2 regions of the Nesterenkonia rhizosphaerae genome follow, and region 2 is predicted to be linked to the other one. Evidence: riboswitches for the same ligand, from Rfam matches in the RefSeq annotation. Region 2 holds a riboswitch; the other holds the start of a gene.

Region 1 (3,750 bases), 220 kb from region 2:
CGCATGGGCCACCAGGATGGCGTTGTCGCCGGCCGCGTTGAGGCTCCCCCAGGTCTCGTAGGCAATGGTGACGGCGGGGAGCCGCCCGCCGGTCTCGAACGTGTAGGCACCGACTTCTGCTGTGCGCAGGGCACCGGCTGGCCGAGTGCCGAAGTCATTGCTGCTGCCTGCGTTCAGCCCGCCGGGCTGGCTCAGCACCGTCACACCGTGGGTCATTCGTGGATCAGCCCGCTGCCTTCTGGTCCAGGGTGTCCAGTGCCTGCTGGAGGTCGGCCAGGATGTCATCGATGTGCTCCAGGCCCACCGACAACCTCACCAGGCCAGGCTTGATGCCTGCAGCACGCTGTTCTGCCTCACCCAGCTGCCGATGCGTGGTGGTGGCTGGATGGATGGCCAGCGAACGCACGTCACCGACGTTGGCGACCAGTGAATGCAGTACCAGCGCATCGACCACCTGCTGTCCCGCTCGAGCCTGGGCGCTGTGATCTCCTGCTGCATCGATCTCGAACGCCAGCACTGCGCCCACGCCCTTGGGCAGGTACTTCTGCGCCCGCTCGTAGCAGGGACTGGAGGGCAGGCCTGAGTAGTACACCCGGCGCACAGCAGGGTGCTGCTGAAGAAACTCCGCCACAGCTTGGGCGTTCTGGACATGACGCTCAACGCGCAGGCTCAGTGTCTCCAAGCCCAGGTTGATCTCGAAAGCGTTATGGGGTGAGAGCGAGGGGCCGAGGTCGCGCAGCAGCTGCACCCGGGCCTTCAGGATGTAGGAGAGGTTGACTCCGAAGATGCCCTCCGGTCCTAAGTCTCGGCCGAAGACAAGTCCGTGGTAGCTCTCATCCGGCTGGTTGAAGCCCGGGAAGCGCTCGGGGTAGCGGCTGTAGTCAAAGTTTCCGGAGTCCACTATCACCCCGGCGATGGCCGTGCCGTGCCCGCCGAGGAACTTCGTGGCTGAGTGCACCACCACGTCGGCGCCGTATTCGATAGGACGCAGCAGATACGGGGTGGGCAGGGTGTTATCCACTATCAGCGGTGCCCCGAATTCATGCGCCAGACCAGCTACACCTTCTAGATCGAGCACATCTCCGCGCGGGTTGGCCACGGTTTCGGCGAAGAACGCGACAGTATTGCCTTTGATCTCAGCTCGCCAGGACTCCAAGTCATCGGGGTCCTCCACAAAACTGACTTCCACGCCGAACTTGGGCAGCGTGTGCTTGAAGAGATTCTGCGTGCCGCCGTAGAGAGTCGGTGAGGCGACGATATGACTGCCGGCTTCAGCGATATTCAGCAGCGCCAGTGATGTGGCGGCCTGCCCCGAACCGACTGCCAGAGCGCCGACGCCGCCTTCTAAGGCTGCGATTTTGTTCTCAACCGCTTCCACCGTCGGATTGCCGATCCGGGTGTAGATGGGGGCGATCTCCTCCAGCCCGAAGCGCTTGGCGGCAGCGTCAGTGCTGGGGAAGACGAAGCTGGTGGTCTGCTGAATCGGCAGGGCACGGGCACCGCTGGCGGGATCCGGGGCGACACCGGCATGGATCTGCCGGGTCTCGAATTTGGCGGTTTCCGGGGAAAAAGTGGGGGTGTTCTCAGACATAGAGATGTCTCCTCATGACTCGCGCTTGCCTCAGCGCGGTTCTGCGCTGCGACCTGGTCGTCACCCGGGGCACCCCACCGCGAAGGAGGGTTGCCGGCCAGCAAACCGGGGTTTTGCGCTGGCACTCTTGACCGTGGCTATAAGTGAAGCCCACTTGTGGCACGGGCCGCAAGTCAGGATGAAACGTTTCGCTATATGGACTCACTTGGGCCGCGTTTTTGCGATGCAGGGCTAAACACCCATGGCTGCTTCGGCAGTCGAGAGGGATCAAAAGTCTCCACAGACTGTTCCAAAGGACCACGCGGCAGCCCCAGCGAGGCCAGGAGCTCATCGCGGACTTGTTCCGGGCTTTGTCCCAACTCACTCAGCTGCCCCAGAGTCACCGCGCCGTCACGCTTGGCCAGCCGCTGACCTTGCCGGTTGAGCACCAGCGGAACATGGGCATATTGCACCGACTCAGCGGTCTGCTGCCCGTAGAGCAGGCCGCGCAGATACACCTGCCGCGGGGTGGAGCTGGCCAGGTCATCTCCGCGCACCACTTGGTCCACACCGGTTAAGTGATCGTCCACCACGACGGCGAGGTTATATGCGGCAGTGCCGTCATTGCGCACCAGCACCAGATCATCCACGAGTCCGGTGACCTCGCCAAGCAGCAGGTCAGCCACCCGGTACTCGCCGGCTTCAGCCTTCAGCCGCAGCGCCGGAGGCCGCTGCTGGCGGCGCTGGCGACGTTCTGCATCGCCGAGATCTCGGCAGGTGCCGGGATAAGCCCCGGGCGGTGCGTGCGGCGCCCGGGGCGCGTCCTGGATTTCGCGGCGGGTACAGAAGCACTCGTAGACCAGACCGGCCTCGCGCAGCTGGGCCACGGCGGCCTCGTAATGGTGCTGCCGCTGGGACTGCCACAGTGGCTCGCCGCTGAAGGTGATGCCTATTGCCCTCAGGTCCTTGAACTGACGCTCGGCGGAGCCGGGGATGGTCCGGCCGGCGTCCAGATCTTCAAAGCGCAGCAGCAGCGGACGGCCGGTTGAAGCGGCAAAGAGCCAGGACAACAGGGCGGTGCGCAGGTTCCCCAGGTGCAGGTCCCCTGAGGGGCTGGGGGCGTAGCGACCGGCGGACATGATGCCATCCTATAGAGCCGCCTAAATGTGCTTGACATCACATTTTCAGGGTGCTTGAGTTGACTTACTGACCAATCGGTCTGGAATTGATGCAAGGAGCCCCGGATGCCTGCACCCAGCACTGCCACCCCAGCCACCGCTGAGGAGACTGCTGAGCACACTGCCCAGAAAGCCGGCAATGGTGTGCCCATGCCCGCAGACGGCCCCCGGCATAGGATGCTTGAGACTGACTCCTGCACCCGCTGGCTCGGTGGAGAGGTTCTGCTGGCCGAGCCCGGGCACGCCAAGCTGCGTATGCGCGTGCGGGAAGAGATGACCAATGGGTTCAAAATCGCCCACGGCGGCATGATCTTCACCTTGGCTGATACCTGTTTCGCCATGGCCTGCAACCATCCCGACGGCGATGACGGCACGATCACCGTGGCCTCCGGGGTGGATATCAACTTCCTGCGACCAGCGAAGCTCGATGATGAGCTAGTGGCCGAGGCAGTGGAGGTCTCCCGCAGCGGCCGCAGCGGAATCTATGACGTCACCGTCACTCACGGCACCGAGACCATCGCGGTCTTCCGCGGACGCTCCCGCACAATCCCCTTCCCTGCCACCGAGTCCGCCGAGACTCCTTCCGCGAGGTGAGACATATGACCATCACAGCTTCAGATCCACTGCCCTCCGCACAGCGCACCGCAGGCGAAACACCGGCAGGCCCCGGTTCCCGTCCCGTCTCGCCAGTGGCGAAGCAGACCAACGCGGTGCAGGCCGCCTATGCGGCCACTGCTGCACCGGTCACCCCGGGTGCTGAGCCCGATGCAGAAGAGCTGCTGCCGCGAACAGACATTGAGTCGCTCCAGCTTCAGCGCCTGCAGGCCACCATCAGTCACGCCTACGAGAACATCGCCGCCTACCGCGAGCTCTACGACGCCGCAGGCGTAGGTCCCGATGACCTGCAGACCCTGGAGGACCTTTCGAAGTTCCCGTTCACCGACAAGGAGTTCCTGCGCCGGGCCTACCCCTTCCAGTCCTTTGCCGTGCCAATGGAGCAGG
Region 2 (3,750 bases):
CCGGGTTCTCGATCGCCCATTCTCGGGCTTGCTCGTACACGTTGACCACAATCTGGACTACATCGGGATGTTCTTCGATGAAGTCGGCGGGGGCACTGAGGACTGAATAGCTGTTGAAGTCCACATTCCGGTAGACCAACTCCGCACCGTCGAACTCAGCACCTGCCATGATCGGGTCCAGTCCGCTCCAGGCATCCACCTGGCCGCTGATCAGCGCCTGGCGGCCATCTGCGTGCTGCAGTGCCTGGACCTCGACATCGTCAAGAGACAGACCGGCCTCATCCAGGGATCGGGCGAGGAAGAAGAACGGGTCGGTGGCCAGAGTTGCTGCCACAGTCTTGCCTTCCAGATCCGCAGGGCTCTCAATACCTGAATCAGGCATCGTCACCAGTGCGGTCCATTCCGGCTGAGACTCAATGAGGATGGTCTGGGTGTCAGTGCCCACGGAGCGGTTCAGCAGCGCCGCAGACCCGGCAGTGGAGCCGATGTGAATATTGCCGGCGCGCAGGTTTTCGTTGGCTCGGTTGGAGCCGTGGGACTGAACCCATTGGACGTCGACGTCGTGCTCGGCAAGTTCCTCTTCCAGCCAACCGTGTTCCAGAATCACCAGAGACAGCGGGTTGTAGGTGGCGAAGTCGATATTCAGAGTCTCAAGCTCGTCATTGCTGCCTCCGCAGGCGGTAGCCGAGAGCATGGCTGTCGCCGCTGCGACGCCGATCAGAGACTTGAGCTTCAAAGATGCAGTGGGCATAACGGGGCCTTTCAGGCAATAAAGAACGGCAAAACACAAAGGTCTTTAGGGCAGGGATCGGCGAGCGGCCAGGGCCGGGGAGCTCAGTGCGAGTCCACGCCGAGGCCCGCGTAGAGTTCTCCACGCAGTCGGGCCAGTTCCGCTGATGCTCTCTCCCGGGGGCGCTGCCCGGGAACGGTGAGCAGCTGTTTGATGGTGGCCCCTTCTGGAGCGCCTGACTCTTCACCCGCTGCAGACGTTGGTGCGCCTAGCAGCAGGATTCGGTCAGCCAATTGCAGGGCCTCATCCACATCATGAGTCACCAGCAGCACGGTGGTGCCGGTCTGGGCGTGCACATCCAGCAGCAGGTCCTGCATTTTCAAACGAGTCAGGGCGTCCAGCGCACCAAAAGGCTCATCCAGCAGCAGGACGCCGGGTCGGCGGGCGAGCGCCCGGGCCAGTGACGCCCGCTGAGCCATGCCGCCAGAGACTTCGCGGGGTCGCAGATGAGCGCGTTCAGCCAGGCCGACGAGCTCCAGAAGCTCGTCCACCCGCTGGTTGCCCTCAGGTTTGGGCAACCCCCGCGGGAGCCCCATGTGAATGTTCTTGCGCAGTGATCGCCAGGGCAGCAACCGGGGCTCCTGGAATCCGACGGCGGTGCGCGGGTCGTATTTGGCCACCGGCTCACCGTTGATCAGAATCTCACCCTGATAGCCGTGGTCGAGTCCTGCCACGGCACGCAGCAGCGTGGACTTACCACAACCCGAGGCGCCTAATATCGCCACCACTTCCCCAGGGCTGACCTCCAGGCTGACATCACGCAGCACTGTGCGCTGCCCAAACTGCCGGCCCACATCACGGAAGCTCACGTTCAGCGAGTCCTGTCCACTGCTCTCAGCTGCTGTCTCAGAGGTGGGGACCGGAGTCTGGACGCGTTCAAGGGTGGGTACAGATGACATGAAGAAACTCACTCCCATCGGTTCTGGCGTTAGCACCGTGACTGCTGATGACTCAGCCAGCCGGGTTGCTGCGACGTCGTTGGGCCAGATCCCTCAGTCGCTCTGGATGGTTTGCTGCAAAGCTGTTACAGCGTAAATGTTCACAGCTTGTCTACGCCACACTCAGTGACCAACGCCAGTCACAAAATGCAATGTCTCGGAATGTGACACGGTTTTTGCTCAGCTCAGGAAGCGCGGCGTACGGTTAAAGCGTCCATCTCGAGCGGCCGAGAGATCTGGCTCTTTGACGCCGCAGCAACCCGGAGCTGTTTTTATCAGCACTGCCGGGTGCTACCGCCAGGACCGATGGGAGCGTGTATTCCTTATGACCTTGTCAGCGGCAACTCTGGCCCACCCCAATGCAGGGCACAAGCCCAGCAGCGACGACTCCACCGCACACAATCCGTCCAGTTCCGGAGTCCAGTCCCTGGATTCTCTGCAACTGCGCCGCGCCTTCGCGCAATTTCCCCAGGGCGTAGTGGTGGTGGCTGCACACATCAACGGAGCCCCGGAAGGCCTGGTGGCCTCCACCTTCACCGTGGGAGTCTCCCTAGAACCGGCGCTGGTGACATTCGCCGTCCAACACAGTTCCAATACCTGGCCCCGACTCCGGGAAGGTGCCTCCCACCTGGGAGTGTCAGTTATCGGCGCCGACCATCATGGGCTGTGCCGGCAGATTGCCTCCAAGGACCGCGCCGGGCGTTTCACCGGAGTGGACTACACCACCGACGACGGCGCGCTGCTCCTCGATGGTGCACCGCTGTGGCTTAAGACTCGGGTCTATAACGAGTTCACCGCCGGCGACCACGACATTGTGGTCCTAGAAGTTCTGGACCTCGGACTCGACGAACAGGCCCCGGGCCTGGTTTTTCATCGCAGCGAATTCAAGCCGCTTTCCGAAGCAGCCTGAGCTGCCTGATCCGTCCGCAACTTAAGTCCCCCAAGCGTAAGCAGAACTGTGCCCACTACCACTCCCCGCACCAACCAGTCCCCCTACACTGCCCAGGTCCACACCTGGGACACGCCCAGCGAAGCCAGCGGTGATGAACGACAGCGCCTGGACTTCTGGGATCAAGCCGCTTCCCTTCTCGAGTGGGACCGCCCCTGGCAGACCACCCACCACTGGACACCACCGAACCCGCAGACCCGCCGCGGACCGGTGATCCGCTGGTTTGAAGAAGGCAAGCTCAATGCCGCCGTCAACTGTGTGGACCGCCACGTGGCCGCCGGACGCGGGAGCAAAATCGCACTGCACTTTGAGGGTGAACCCGGTGATCGCGCCGATATCAGCTACGCAGAGCTGAAGGACCTGGTCAGCCAGGCAGCCAACGCCCTGCAGCGGCTGGGCATTGGCCACGGCGACCGTGTGCTCATCTACCTCCCGGTGCTGGTGGAGACCATCGTGATCACCCTGGCCTGCGCCCGCATCGGAGCCGTGCACCAGTTGGTCTTCGGCGGCTTCTCGGCTGAAGCGCTGCGCTTCCGCGTCTCGGACACCGGCGCGAAACTGCTGGTCACCTCTGATGGGCAGTACCGCCGGGGTGCAGCAGTGCCGGTGAAGGAGAATGCCGACGCCGCCGTCACCGGCCTCACTGTCGATGAAGGCGGCAGCGTGGAGCATGTCCTGGTGCTGCGCCGTACCGGCAGCGACATCTCCTGGACCACTGATGACCTCAACGGCGACGGCCTGGGTCGAGATGTGTGGTGGCACGACGTCGTCGACACCGCATCGACAGACCATGAGCCGCAGTTCTTCGATGCGGAGAATCCGCTGTTCATCATGTATACCTCCGGCACCACGGGCAAGCCCAAGGGCCTGGTGCATAGCACTGGCGGGTATCTCACCGGTGCGCTCTACAGCTATCTGCGGCTCTTCGCCCACCCTGATCCGGACCAGCGCGATCATGATGTCCATTGGTGCACTGCCGACTTAGCCTGGGTCACCGCCCATACCTACGAGATGTATGGCCCGTTGGCCGCCGGGGCCACCCAAGTGATCTACGAAGGGGTGCCCAATGTGCC

The links. A riboswitch is a leader RNA that binds a small molecule or an ion and turns the genes downstream of it on or off. The one in region 2 is predicted to bind S-adenosylmethionine.
Region 1: linked by a shared signal. The riboswitch ahead of ABEA23_RS08655 (O-acetylhomoserine aminocarboxypropyltransferase/cysteine synthase family protein) and the one ahead of ABEA23_RS07680 (ABC transporter ATP-binding protein) in region 2 are both predicted to bind S-adenosylmethionine.

What each region holds. Positions count from the first base shown of each region.
Region 1 is NZ_BAABLW010000007.1:645,737-649,486, reverse strand. It holds gene metX (homoserine O-acetyltransferase MetX) at 1-216, opposite strand, end outside; gene ABEA23_RS08655 (O-acetylhomoserine aminocarboxypropyltransferase/cysteine synthase family protein) at 224-1,591, opposite strand; SAM riboswitch class IV at 1,608-1,724, opposite strand; gene gluQRS (tRNA glutamyl-Q(34) synthetase GluQRS) at 1,783-2,712, opposite strand; gene paaI (hydroxyphenylacetyl-CoA thioesterase PaaI) at 2,899-3,342, shown strand; gene ABEA23_RS08640 (phenylacetate--CoA ligase family protein) at 3,348-3,750, shown strand, end outside.
Region 2 is NZ_BAABLW010000007.1:421,890-425,639, reverse strand. It holds gene ABEA23_RS07685 (aliphatic sulfonate ABC transporter substrate-binding protein) at 1-751, opposite strand, end outside; gene ABEA23_RS07680 (ABC transporter ATP-binding protein) at 835-1,689, opposite strand; SAM riboswitch class I at 1,701-1,802, opposite strand; SAM riboswitch class I at 1,940-2,041, shown strand; gene ABEA23_RS07675 (flavin reductase family protein) at 2,054-2,638, shown strand; gene ABEA23_RS07670 (acetate--CoA ligase) at 2,687-3,750, shown strand, end outside.